3 regions of the Stenotrophomonas sp. genome follow, and region 3 is predicted to be linked to each of the others. Evidence: predicted binding sites of a transcription regulator. Region 3 holds the regulator's gene; each other region holds the start of a gene.
The links. Region 3 encodes FliA, which starts transcription of late flagellar genes. Its sites were predicted from a motif close to TAAAGTTTNNCNNNCNNNGGCCGATAA; they were not measured.

Region 1 (4,427 bases), on a different contig from region 3:
CCTGGTCGAGCGTGCCGACCAGGCCCTGTACCGGGCCAAGCATGCCGGCCGCAACTGCGTGCACGCCGCCCCGGCCGTCGAGGCCGGGGAACAACACGCCGACCGCCGCGCCTAGACCGCGCGCAGCACCGCCGCACCATGCAGGTGCCCCGCCCCACCCTGCACGCGGAAGCTGGCCACCGTCTGCAGCAGCTGCGCCGACTGTTCTTCCATGCTGCGCGCCGCGGCCGAAGCTTCCTCGACCAGCGCGGCGTTCTGCTGGGTGCCCTGGTCGATCAGATCGACGGCATGGTTCATCTGCTGGATGTCGTCGCTCTGCTGCTGCGCGGCCGTGCTGATCTCGGACATCAGGTCGCTGACCCGGCGCACGTTGACCACGATCTCGTCCATGGTGCGGCCGGCGCTCTCAACCTGCGCGGTACCGGCACCGACATTGGCCACCGACGCATCGATCAGTTGCTTGATCTCCTTGGCGGCACTGGCCGAGCGCTGCGACAGTTCCCGGATCTCGGTGGCGACCACGGCGAAGCCACGCCCGTGTTCGCCCGCACGCGCGGCTTCCACCGCGGCGTTCAGGGCAAGGATGTTGGTCTGGAAGGCGATGCCGTCGATCACGCCGATGATGTCGACGATGCGGCGCGAGGACGCGTTGATCACCGCCATGGTTTCCACCACTTCGTGCACTACGTTACCGCCGCGCGCGGCGACATCGGCGGCACCACCGGCCAGCTGACTGGCCTGCCGTGCGTTGGTCGCGGTGCGCTGCACGGTCTCGGCCAGGCCCTTCATCGACACCGCGGTCTCCTCCAGCGACGCTGCCTGCTGCTCGGTGCGCTGCGACAGATCGCTGTTGCCCTGCGCGATCTCGGTGGCGCCGACGGCGATGGTGTCAGCGGCGAACTTGATCTGGCCGATGATCGCGGCCATCGCCTCGACCAGCGAATTCACCCCTTCGCACAGCTCGGCGATCGGCCCGTTCTTGTCGGCAGTGGCCACGCGCCGGGTCAGGTCGCCCTCCTTGGCGGCCGCCACCACTTCACGGGTCTGCGCCACGGCACGCTGCATGGCCTGGTTCTCATGCACCTGCGCGGTGATGTCAGTGGCGTACTTGACCACCTTGAACGGCTTCCCGTTGAGGTCCAGGATCGGGTTGTAGGACGCCTGGATCCAGACCTCGCGTCCGCCCTTGCCGAGGCGCCGGTACTGGCCGGCATCATATTCGCCACGGCCGAGCTTTTCCCAGAACTGCCGATACTCGGCACTGCTGCGATACTCAGGTTCGACGAACAGCGAGTGGTGCTGGCCACGCACATCATCCAGGCTGTAACCGGTGGCAGCCAGGAAGTTGTCGTTGGCCGACAGGATGCGGCCATCCATGCTGAACTCGATCACCGCCTGCGACTTGTCGATCGCCGCCAGCTGGCCGGCCGAGTCGGCCGCCTGCAGCTTCTGCGCAGTGATGTCAGTGGCGAACTTGACCACCTTGTACGGACGCCCCTGCCGGTCCAGCACCGGGTTGTACGAGGCCTGGATCCAGATCTCGCGCTGGTTCTTGCCAAAACGCCGGTACTGGCCCGCGTCGTATTCGCCACGACCCAGCCGCGCCCAGAGGTCACGGTATCCGGCGCTGCGCGCCTGCTCGGGGTCGACGAACAGGGAATGATGCTTGCCCTGGATCTCCTCCAGCCGGTAACCCATCGCCTGCAGGAAGTTCTCGTTGGCCTGCAGGATGGTGCCATCGAGGGCGAACTCGATGACCGCCTGGACCCGGTGCAGCGCCGCGACCTGCGCCTCCAGCTCGGCACGGCCATCGGCCGCCGCCTCGACGCCGCTGCGGTGCTGCGGTGCCAGCGCGCCCAGCAGGGCGCGCCACGGCGACCAACGGGTATGCAGCTCGGCCGGCGCCTGCGCGCCCGCCGTAAAGCCTGGAATGAGCATTGTCTGATCCTCGGTGTCCGGTAAGCGGTTGCGACCCGACGGGCGGGATGCCCGGCGGCAACTTCAGTTGCTTGGGACTACAGGTACCGGCAGGCACCCCTCGAGCGGCTGGCAAGAACGTCTGGTGCGGGTGCGATCGGCATAAGGAGCGGCGGAACACACAGCGCGGGCCGCCCGTCGGGGGCAGCCTGGGGTCCTGCAGCGGGCGACTTGAGCGGGATCCAGAGGGAATATCGGCGATGCGATCGGTGGCTTTAGCCGGATTCCGCGACGTCCGTCGCATCTTCAGATGCTCCTGCAGGGATGCGGTAGACAATCGCGATGCACTTCACATTCTGCTCACGCGAGACAGGGGCACCGCCGAGCGGTTTCGCCAGGCGCCGGCTGGGCAGGTTCTGCTCGGCACCGGGTGTCGTCAGGGCATATGTCGCGCGTTGTCGCCGTCACTGGGCATAGCCTTGCCCGGCACGCGGATGCAGTTCAAGCGGAAAAGGTTTGCATGACCAACGGGAGATCCGGTGGTAGATGAAACTGGCCAGCATGCAGCGAACCGCAGGACGCTCACTGACACGGAGATCGCATGTTCCCACGCCTGGCCAGTTTCCTCATCCTGGGCCTGTGCAGCAGCGGCGCCTTCGCTGCCGACGCCACCTACCGCCCCAGCTTCCATCCCGACCAGCTGAAGGGCCCGCCTGCCGGGCGCCCGAACGAAGTGCTGGTACTGGGCACCCCCCACTTGTCCGGCCTGCCCAAGTCCTTCCAGCCCGCCTTGCTTGAACCGTTGCTGCAGCGACTGGTCGCCTGGAAGCCCGAGCTGATCGCCACCGAAGACCTGTCAGGCCTGCAGTGCGATTTCATGCGTCGCTACCCGGCACGCTATGCGGAGAGCGTGGCCACCTACTGCTTCGACACCACCGCTGCGCAGGCTGCGACCGGACTGGACGTGCCTACGGCGAACACCCAGGCCGAGCGCCTGCTTGCGACCTGGCCGGACGAGCCGACGCCCGCCCAGCGTCGTCGGCTCGCAGCATTGTTCCTGGCAGCGGGTGAACGCGGCTCGGCGCAGGTGCAGTGGCTGCGCCTGCCTGCGTCCGAGCGCAAAGGCGGTGATGGACTGACACCTGCCCTGGTCGAGATCCTCAAAAAAGGCCTGGTTCGCCGCAATGAAACCCACCTGATCGCCGCCGAGGTCGCCGCCCGCCTCGGGCAGGAACGCCTGTGGGCCGTGGACGACCACACGGCCGATTCGCCCACGCCCGCCGAGGATGAAGCGGCGGCCAGCGCGGCCATCACCGGTGCCTGGAACAATACGCACTCGCGCGCGCGGCGGGAGGCCGATGAACGCCTCGTGGCCGGTCTGGACAAGCCCGGCGGCGTCATGGCGCTGTATCGGGACTACAACAGCCCGGCGGCGGCGATGGCCGCCTACCAGAGCGACTTCGGCGCGACGCTCGTCGAGCCGTCCTCCAAGGCGTTCGGCCGGATGTACGTCGGTTACTGGGAAACCCGCAACCTGCGCATGGTCGCCAACATCCGCGACGTGCTGAGCCAGCATCCTGGCAGACGCATGCTGGCCATCGTGGGTGCCTCGCACAAGGGCTACTACGAGGCCTACCTCAATCAGATGCATGACGTGCGGCTGGTCAGTGCGGACACGGTATTGCGTTGACGGGAACAGGTGCCGGCCATGCGCCGGCGCTATCCTGCAAGGCCCGATTCGCAGGTGCCGACATGTTGAAAGTGATCGCCGAGGATTTCATCCATCCCGATGCGGTGGACACCGTGCTTCCCCTGTACCGGGAGCTGGTCGCGTGCACGCTGCGCGAGCCGCTCTGCCTCGGCTATGAACTGTTCGTCGACCAGAAGGATCCGGGCCACTTCATCTTCATCGAGCTGTGGCCCGACCGCGCCGCGCTCGACCTGCACTGTGCCAGCGAACACTTCCAGCGCCTGGTGCCACAGATCAATGCCTTCCAGTGTGCGCCGTGCCGGTTCCTGCTGATGGATGCCGTACGGGTGTAGTGCCTGCAGCGGGATGCACATGATCGCTGCGGCCATGCCGCCACAGCAACAGGCAGGCCGCAACCGTGCAGGACAGGCTCAGGACCAGCAGCGCGACCGCACCTTGCTGCAACACGGGCAACAACGCCCGTGCGTGCAGGTCGCCGCGCAGCTGTTCGGCGCGTAGACAGGCGGCCAGCGCCAGGCACCAGCCGATCAGGGCCGGAATGAACTTGCGTACCGCAACCGGGTTCCAGGCATTCATGGAGGTTACCTGCGTGAGTGGAGTGCGCGCAGTATTCGCGCGCGTCCTCTCACAGGCTGAGATCAGTCCTCCGCGGCGTCGGGATCGTCACCCGGAAGCTGGGACAACTCGCCCTGCACCTGCACGTTGTTGCGCCCCATCGCCTTGGCCCGGTAGCACTGGGCATCGGCCGCAGCCACCGCCTGGTCCACGCTCATGCCGCCGGCCAGCGGCGCGATACCGA
Region 2 (4,427 bases), on a different contig from region 3:
CCTGCCGCCGAACGCTGGTGTGAGCCGAGCATGGGCTCGGCTCTACAGTGTTCGTGCAGCCGATGTAGCGCCGAGCCCACGCTCGACTGACTAGGCCGCCGCGCGCGCCTGCGGCATCGACTGCAAGCGGAACGCGCCCACGGCTTCTGCCAAGGCACGCACCTGCGCCTGCATCTGCGCCGTGGAGGCACCGGCCTCTTCCACCAGACTGGCGTTGCGCTGGGTGCTGGCTTCCATCTGCACGATGGTCTGGTTCACCTGAGCGATGCCCGCATGCTGGTCCTGCGACGCACTGCGGATACCTGCCAGCAGCTCGGCCAGCTGCTGCACGCTGCCGACGATCTCGCCCATCGTGGTGCCGGCCTGCGCGGCCTGCTGGTTGCCCTGGCCGACACGCGCCACCGAATCCTCGATCAGCCCCTTGATCTGCTTGGCCGCCTCGGCACTGCGCTGCGCCAGCAGGCGCACTTCGGCGGCCACCACGGCGAAGCTGCGGCCCTGCTCGCCGGCACGCGCCGCTTCCACCGCCGCATTGAGGGCAAGGATGTTGGTCTGGAAGGCGATGCCGTCGATCAACTGGGTGATGTCGCCGATCCGTCGCGAGGCTTCGCTGATGCCATGCATGGTCGCGACCACCTGGCCGACCGCCTCGCCACCCCGCTGGGCCACCGCCGCCGCGCCCTGCACCAGTGCATCGGCGCGGCCTGCGGCATCGGCGTTGCGGCCGACGGTATCGGTCAGCTCCTGCATCGACGCCGCGGTCTCTTCCAGGTTGGCGGCCTGCTGCTCGGTGCGCCGCGACAGATCGTGATGGCCGGCGACGATCTCGCCAACGCCGGTATCCAGGCTGGAGGTGGCCTGCTGGATGCGGGTGACGATGCGGCCCAGCTGCGCGACGGTGGCATTGGCATCGTCGCGCATGCGCGCGAACACGCCCTGCAGGTCCCCCTCCATGCGCACGCTGAGGTCGCCGCGGGCCAGCGCAGCCAGCAGTGCCTGCAGGTCACCAAGGTTGGTTTCAAAGGTGGCCAGCAGGCGATTGATGCTGGTCGACAAGGTGCGCACGAAGCCCTGCTTGCCCTCCAGCACGATACGGCCATGCAGGTCGCCGCGTGCTGCAGCATCGACCAGGGCAGCGACCTCGGTTTCCAGCAGCGTCTCCAGCGCACGACTGCGCCATTCCACCGCTACGCCGAGGAACTGCCCTTCGTCGATGATGGGGTTGGCAATCAGCTGGTAGCGCACGCCGGCATGGCCGATCTCGCGCTCCTCGCGCTGGCGCGCGCCGGCCAGGCTGGCCAGCGCCGGATGCAGGCGCACGGCATCGCTGCCCACCAGATCTTCGGCCTCGCGCTCGAGTGGCTGCAGCAGTGCCGGATTGACGTAGGCCACCTGGCCCTCGGCATCGATCACCATCAGCCCGGTCTGCGCACTGTCCAATGCCTGCCGCACACGGGTGTTGCCGCGCGCCACGGCACGCTCGGTCTCGATGCGCGCGCGCAGGCGCTGCTGCATGTCGACCAGGCGCTGCGCCAGCTGGCCGATTTCATCGTTGGCGTTGTAGACGCGCAGGGTGGTGTCGAGTCGGTCGTCGGCGATGTCGCTGGCGAAGCGCAGGGTGTCCTGGATCGGCTGGCGCACCGCACGCCGCACCAGCACCAGGCTGGTGATCAACACACCGGCGACCAGCAGCAGGGTCACCGCGAACAGCACGCTCATGGTGTGTGCGCCGGCCTGCTGGCGCGCCTGTGCCTTGGCCAGCGCCGCCACCTGGGCCTGCTGGAAGGCGGCCAGCGCCGGCGCCACGCCGGCGGCGGTATCCAGCAGCGATTGCGCCTCTACATCCAGGCCCACGCGGGCGGCGGTATAGCCCAGCAATGCGGCCTGATAGGCCTCCATGCCGTTGCGAAGGGCATCCTGCGCATCGGTCGGCAGGCCCACCAGTGCGAGATCGAACGGCAGCTTTTCTTCGCTCGCACGGTCGGCATGGGTGGAGTCGCCATCGAGCAGCAGCAGTGCCTCCTGGCGGCGCATCTTCTGCAGGGACAACGCCAACGAAGGCCGCTGCAACGCATCCACCTGCGCCTGCAGGGCGTCGGCGGCCTGCTGCAATTGCGCGGCGAGGCCGGCATCGCCACGACCCATCTCATCGACGCGTTCGAACAGGGCGGCCACACCCTGCGAGAACGCGCCGGCGGCTTCGGTCAGTGCCTGCAGCGCCTCGCGCCGGCCGGGATCCATCGGCATCGCGCGCAGCGCCTGAAGATCGGCCTGGAGCGCCTTCTGCGTCGCCAGCAGCTGCGCGCGGTCGGCATCGTCGAAACTACGTGCATACTGGGTCTGCAGACGACGCGCCTCGGCCACCTGCGTGGCCACGCTCGCGGCCAGATCGCTGCCGTGCTGGTAGCTGGCCTGGCTGCGCGCCGCCTGCGTGCTGGCATGGCCGGTCCAGGCGTAGACGGCGGCGATCGCGATCAGGCCCAGCCCACAGACCCACAGGGTCGCCTTGAGCTTGCTGGCCACACTGAGCCGATGCGGCTGCAGCCACAGCAGCAGGCCGGGGGACGCCGAGCGCAGTGCGGCAAGCCGCATGCGCAGGGACCGGAGGTGGGGGACGACGGCCGACATGACAGGCTCCAGGCGGAAGGACGCACCTGTATCGGCGGGAAATGGCGCAACTTTAGGGCGCTCCTGGTTCACTCCCACCGATTGCTGGCGGACGCGGCCTTTGTACCCGGCACAGGCGACGGGGGGATGACACCCGCGCAATGCTTGCCCTCAACCCCGGTTGGGAGAGCACAGTAGATCTCCCTCCCCCGCCCGGCGCGCGCATGACGACGCTCGATGTCCCCCGCTACCTGCAACGCCTGCAGCTGGATGCACCGCCACCGCTGACGCTGGCGGGCCTGACCCTGCTGCAGCAGCGCCACAACGCACTGCTTCCGTTCGAAACCCTCAGCTGCCTGCTGCGCGATGCAGTACCGATCGACCTGGACAGCGTGCAGCGCAAGCTGCTCGACGACCGTCGTGGCGGCTACTGCTTCGAACTCAATGGCGGCCTGCTGGCACTGCTGCAGGCGCTGGGCTTCGATGCACAGCCGTTGAGCGCGCGCGTGCTGCTGGCCGCCCAGGACGGCGAACTGACCGCACGCACCCACCTGCTGCTGCGCGTGCAGGTGGACGGCGATGACTGGCTGGTGGATGCCGGTTTCGGCAGCCTGACCCCGACCGTGCCGCTGCGGCTGCATGATCCGCAGCCGCAGGCCACGCCCCACGAGCGCTTCCTGTTGCAGCGCCTGCCCGGCGAGGGGGATTTCGTGCTGTCCGCCGAGTCCGGCGATGGCTGGCGGGCGATGTATCGCTTCGACCTGCACGCGCCGGCACCGATCGACAACGTCGTGGGCAACTGGTACGTGTGCACCCATCCCGATTCCAGTTTCCCCGGCCAGCTGCGCGCATCCCTGACCGGGCCGGACTGGCGACGCACCATCGGCAGTGGCAACTACACCGAGTACCGTCCCGGCCAGGCACCGGACAAGCGTCCGCTGCGCGATGTGGGCGACGTGCGCGAAGTGTTGCAGCAGCGCTTCGGCATGCAGCTGCCGGACGACCCACGGCTGGACCCGGCGATCAACGACTGGCTGCAGCGCTCACGCTCGGCCACGGTGTACAGCCGGGCCGATGCTCGGATGAGCGTTGGCGGCTGGGTCAACAGCAGCCGAGCATGGGCTCGGCCCTACAGAACCACGCGCGCCTGCAGCGCAATGCGATTGCCTTCGCTGTCGGCGATCTCGGCCACACGCCAGTCACCCGCGTCGGCCGGGCCGAAGCGCAGCTCGGCCCCGGCCTGCAGCGCACGCTCGAGGCTGGCATCCAGGTCGTCAACCCCGATGTAGATGCGCGCACCGTGGACGGAGGGCAGATAGTCGGCCCCCCCGCACCAGCGCCATGCTGGCACCGGTGGCCTCATCGGCAAACGGCAGGTAGGCCATCCTGCAGTCGTGCAGCAGGATCGGTTCGTCCACCGCCACCTGCAGCCAGTGCTGGTAGAACGTGATGGCCCGGCCCAGGTCAGTGACCGGTATCTCGACGTGCAGGATGGGGTTCATGTCCGCAGGATAACCGGATGCTGACACTGCCTTGCAGGTCCGTACTGGCATGCTGGACCGCCCTTTCCCCGCGGAGTCCTGCATGTCCCTGGCCGATCATCGTGGTGCGCTGGCACCGCTGGGCTTCCTGCGCGTGGCCATCAACCTGGGCAATCCAGTACTGGCGCAGGGGGACGCGCGCTCACCGCGCGGGCCGTCACTGGAACTGGCCACGGCATTGGCGCAGCGCATGGGCGTGCAGGCACGCTTCACCTGCCACGACGCCGCGGCCGCGGTGGTCGCTGCAGCCAGCAAGGAGGCCTGGGACCTGGCCTTCCT
Region 3 (4,427 bases):
GCCGTGATCCTGTCCAACCGCCGGATCGAGGAAGGCATCGAGATCGTCGCCGCCGCCAACTACGACGAGAGCGCCGTGCAGCGTGCACTGGAAGCCTCGCGCCGTGACGTCGCACCGCCGCCGGCACCCAAGCCGCGCACCGCCGCCGACGCGGTGATCGCCGCCGTCACCCGCCGCCGCAGCAGCACCCCGGCGCCGGAACCGGTCGCGGCCACCACCTCGGCAGTGGCCGCCCTCGCCCGCGCCGCCGTCGGTGCCACCGGCCGCACCCTGGACAGCGCCGACGAGATCGTGCCGACCCGGGGCAGCACCGGCTTCGCCGCCACCCTGGCCCGCGCCGCCGTCAACGAACCGGCACCGCCGGATCAGACCTTCGCGCCGTTCGCCGAGGCCATCGTTGCACCGGCCGCCACCGTGCCGGCCAACCGCGCGCGCTTCCAGATCGACCCGCCGCACGAGGCGCATCACGAAAGCGTGGCCCCGACCGTGCTGCCGCCGCCGCTGCCGACCGCTGCCGTGATCGACGCGCAGCCCGGGATCGCCGCCAGCGAACCGGCAGCGGTCGAAGCCGCTATCGAGGCCAGCCCGGCCCCCATGCTGGCCCCGGCACCGACGCTGACCGTGGTTGCCCAGGACGACGCCGAGATCCGCCAGCTGCGCCAGGAAGTGGCCGGCATGCGCCAGGTGATCGAGCGCGAGATGAACCGCTTCACCGACGAGCGCCTGCGTGGCAGCCCGGTGCGCGCCACCGCGCTGGACCTGATGGACGAGTACGGTTTCGACGCCGGGCTGGCCCGCGACGTGGCCATGCAGATCCCGCTGGAGACCGAAGCCCATCGTGGCCGCGGCCTGATGCTGGGGCTGATCTCGCGCAAGCTGCCGATCGCCCCGGTCGACCCGCTGGAGGAAGGCGGCGTGATCGCGCTGGTCGGCCCGACCGGCGCCGGCAAGACCACCACCATCGCCAAGCTGGCCTCGCGCTTCGCCGAGAAGCACGCCCCGCGTGACGTCGCCCTGGTCACCACCGACACCACCCGCATCGGCGCCCGTGAACAGCTGTATGGCTACGGCCGCCAGCTCGGCATCGCCGTGCACGAGGCCAACAGCGGCACCGACCTGGACCAGCTGCTGGAACGCTTGAAGGACTACAAGCTGGTGCTGATCGATACCGCCGGCCTGGGCCCGCGCGACCGTGCCCTGGCCGCCCAGCTGCAGTGGCTGCGCGCCGCGCGCCAGGTGCGCACCCTGCTGGTGCTGCCGGCCAACACCAGCTTCGGCGACATGGACGAGGTGGTGCGCCGCTTCGGTGCGGCCAACCTGCAGGGCCTGGTGCTGAGCAAGCTGGACGAGACCGGCCGCTTCGGCAACGCCCTGTCGGTGGCCGTGGACCACGCCCTGCCGATCACCTGGGTGACCGATGGCCAGGACGTCCCGGAGGACCTGCACCGGGCCAGTGCAGCCAATCTTGTACTTCGCCTTGAAGATTTGCGCCGAGCGGCCGATATGCCCTGCAACCCGGAGTTGAACCATGCCGTCGCGTGAGTACGCCAAGCTGACCAAGACCTTCCCGCTGTCGGCCACCCGCAGCGAGCCGCTCGGCCCTGTGCGCACCATTGCCGTGACCGGCGGCAAGGGCGGCGTGGGCAAGACGAATGTGTCCGCCAACCTGGCGGTGGCGCTGGCCGGCATGGGCAAGCGCACGCTGCTGCTGGACGCCGACCTGGGCCTGGCCAACATCGACGTGATCCTGGGCTTGAACCCCACCTTTACGCTGGCCGACCTGGTGGCCGGCCGCTGCTCGCTGGATGACGTCATCGTCGAAGGCCCGAACGGCGTGCTGGTGGTCCCGGCCGCTTCCGGCCGCCGGCACATGGCCGAGCTGGCCCCGGCCGAGCATGTCGGCCTGGTCAACGTGTTCTCCGAACTGGAACGCGAGCTGGACATCATGGTGGTCGATACCGCCGCCGGCATCACCGACGGCGTGCTGACCTTCTGCCAGGCCGCGCAGGACACCGTGGTGGTGGTCTGTGACGAACCGGCCTCGATCACCGACGCCTACGCACTGATCAAGGTGCTGTCGCGCGAGCGCGGCGTGGACCGCATCCAGGTGGTGGCCAACATGGTGCGCGACCCGAACGAGGGCCGCGTGCTGTACGAGAAGCTGACCCGCGTCTGCGAGAAGTTCCTCGCCGATGTCTCGCTGAACTACCTGGGCTGCGTGCCGCAGGATGACTGGCTGCGCCTGTCGGTGCAGCGCCAGCAGCCGGTGGTGAAGGCCTATCCGTCCAGCCCGTCGGCGCTGGCGATCACCGAGATCGCACGCCGCACCGCGCGCTGGCAGGCACCGACCGAACCGCGCGGTGGCGTCGAGTTCTTCCTCGAACGCATCCTCAAGCAGCGTGGGGTGGCCGCATGAAAGGCGCAGCCCACCAGTACAGGGAAGTCCAGCGCTCGGCGGCCAACGAGGTCATCGCCCAGCATTCGGACCTGGTGCGACGCATCGCCCACCACCTGGCCGCGCGCCTGCCGGCCAGCGTCGAAGTCGATGATCTGATCCAGGCCGGCATGATGGGCCTGATCGAAGCCTCGCGCAGCTACGACGCCGACCAGGGCGCCTCGTTCGAGACCTATGCCTCGATCCGCATCCGCGGCTCGATGATCGACGAGATCCGCCGTGGCGACTGGGTGCCGCGCTCGGTGCACCGCCGTGCACGCGACGCCGCCGCCACCATCCGCCGCCTGGAACAGAGCACGGGCCGTGCCGCCAGCGCCACCGAAGTGGCCGCCGCGATGGAGATGCCGCTGCCCGAGTACCTGAGGCTGATGGAAGACGCCGCACGTGGCCAGGTGCTGAGCCTGGAGTCGCGCATCGAAGACCAGGGCGAACTGGATACCGTCGCCCAGGGCGGCCCGACCCCGCAGCAGGTGCTGGAGCGCGGCGAGTTCGGTCGCGAGCTGGGCAAGGCCATCGGCCACCTGCCCGAGCGCGAACAGCTGGTGCTCTCGCTGTACTACGAGCAGGAGCTGAACCTGAAGGAGATCGGCGCGGTGCTCGGCGTGAGCGAGTCGCGGGTCTGCCAGATCCATGGCCAGGCCGTGCTGCGCCTGCGCGGCCGCCTGAAGATCTTCGAGGCCGTCGACGCCGGCCTGGAAGAATGAACATCCCCGAGGCGACTGCCCCCGGCCGCCCGGAATGAACAACAAAGGAACTCTGCTTTGAACAAGAACATGCGCATCCTCATCGTCGACGACTTCTCGACCATGCGTCGAATCGTCAAGAACCTGCTGGGCGATCTGGGCTTCACCAACACCGCCGAAGCCGAGGACGGGCATGCCGCACTGTCGCTGCTGCAGAGCCAGCCCTTCGATTTCGTGGTCACCGACTGGAACATGCCGGTGATGACCGGCATCGAACTGCTCAAGGCGATCCGTGCCGACGCCAAGCTGAAGACCCTGCCAGTGCTGATGGTCACCGCCGAAGCCAAGCGCGAGCAGATCATCGAAGCGGCCCAGAACGGCGTGAACGGCTACATCATCAAGCCCTTCACCGCGCAGACGCTGGAAGAGAAGCTGGGCAAGATCTTCGAACGCCTGGCGGCCAGCGCCTGATGGATACCACGGTCGACAAGAACGCCCTCGCCCTGCGCCTGCAGGAAGCCCTGGATGCCCTGGAGTCCGGTGACGAAGCCGCCTGGCGGCAACGCATCGACGGACTGGTCGCGCTGCGCACGCAGCCGATGATGAGCGGCCTCTCGCGGCTGGCCCGCGAGCTGGGGCAGGCCCTGGGCGAACTGCCGACCGTGCCCAGCGAGGCCGGCGAACTGGACGATGCGTGCGCACGCCTGGACCACGTGGTGGCGATGACCGAACAGGCCACCCACCGCACCCTGGACCTGGCCGAGGAATGCCGCAGCCTGACCGAGCAGCTGCGCGCCGAAGGCCTGCAGCCAGGCCAGGACGCGCAGCTCGAGCGCATCCGCCACAACCTGACCGAGATCGCCCTGACCCAGAGCTACCAGGACCTGACCGGGCAGATCATCCGTCGCGTGGTCGGCATCGTCCGCCGCGTGCATGAAGGCTTCGGCGCGCTCGGCCTGCCGCCGGAACAGCATCGCACCGACCCGGAACTGGCCGGGCCGGCACTGAAGGGACTGGACCGCCACGCGGTCTCGCAGAACGACGCCGACGACCTGTTGTCGGATCTGGGGCTGTAAGCATGAGCGCGGTATCCGACGACATCACTGCCGATTTCATCATCGAGGCACAGGAAATCCTGGATCGCCTCGGCGAACAGCTGGTGTCGCTGGAGCAGGCACCGCAGGACACCGAACAGCTCAACGCGGTGTTCCGGGGCTACCACACGCTCAAGGGCGGCGCGGGTTTCCTCGGTGTCACCGCCATGGTCGAGCTGTGCCACGCCGCTGAAG

Region 1: AC5JLE_RS03825 (methyl-accepting chemotaxis protein) is a predicted target of FliA. The motif match lies at 2,169-2,195, and genes of this name have one in related genera.
Region 2: AC5JLE_RS00980 (methyl-accepting chemotaxis protein) is a predicted target of FliA. The motif match lies at 2,657-2,683, and genes of this name have one in related genera.

What each region holds. Positions count from the first base shown of each region.
Region 1 covers NZ_JCACKF010000010.1:137,318-141,744, reverse strand. Annotated here, with positions in the region: gene AC5JLE_RS03830 (GGDEF domain-containing protein) at 1-115, shown strand, start outside; gene AC5JLE_RS03825 (methyl-accepting chemotaxis protein) at 112-1,938, opposite strand; gene AC5JLE_RS03820 (DUF5694 domain-containing protein) at 2,519-3,607, shown strand; gene AC5JLE_RS03815 (putative quinol monooxygenase) at 3,670-3,960, shown strand; gene AC5JLE_RS03810 (hypothetical protein) at 3,980-4,126, shown strand; gene AC5JLE_RS03805 (PAS domain S-box protein) at 4,267-4,427, opposite strand, start outside.
Region 2 covers NZ_JCACKF010000002.1:2,772-7,198, forward strand. Annotated here, with positions in the region: gene AC5JLE_RS00980 (methyl-accepting chemotaxis protein) at 91-2,628, opposite strand; partial or broken gene AC5JLE_RS00985 (arylamine N-acetyltransferase family protein) at 2,832-3,668, shown strand; gene AC5JLE_RS00990 (VOC family protein) at 3,882-4,109, opposite strand; gene AC5JLE_RS00995 (transporter substrate-binding domain-containing protein) at 4,192-4,427, shown strand, end outside.
Region 3 covers NZ_JCACKF010000037.1:343,703-348,129, forward strand. Annotated here, with positions in the region: gene flhF (flagellar biosynthesis GTPase FlhF) at 1-1,542, shown strand, start outside; gene AC5JLE_RS15035 (MinD/ParA family ATP-binding protein) at 1,529-2,416, shown strand; gene AC5JLE_RS15040 (RNA polymerase sigma factor FliA) at 2,413-3,159, shown strand; gene cheY (chemotaxis response regulator CheY) at 3,217-3,609, shown strand; gene AC5JLE_RS15050 (protein phosphatase CheZ) at 3,609-4,214, shown strand; gene AC5JLE_RS15055 (chemotaxis protein CheA) at 4,217-4,427, shown strand, end outside.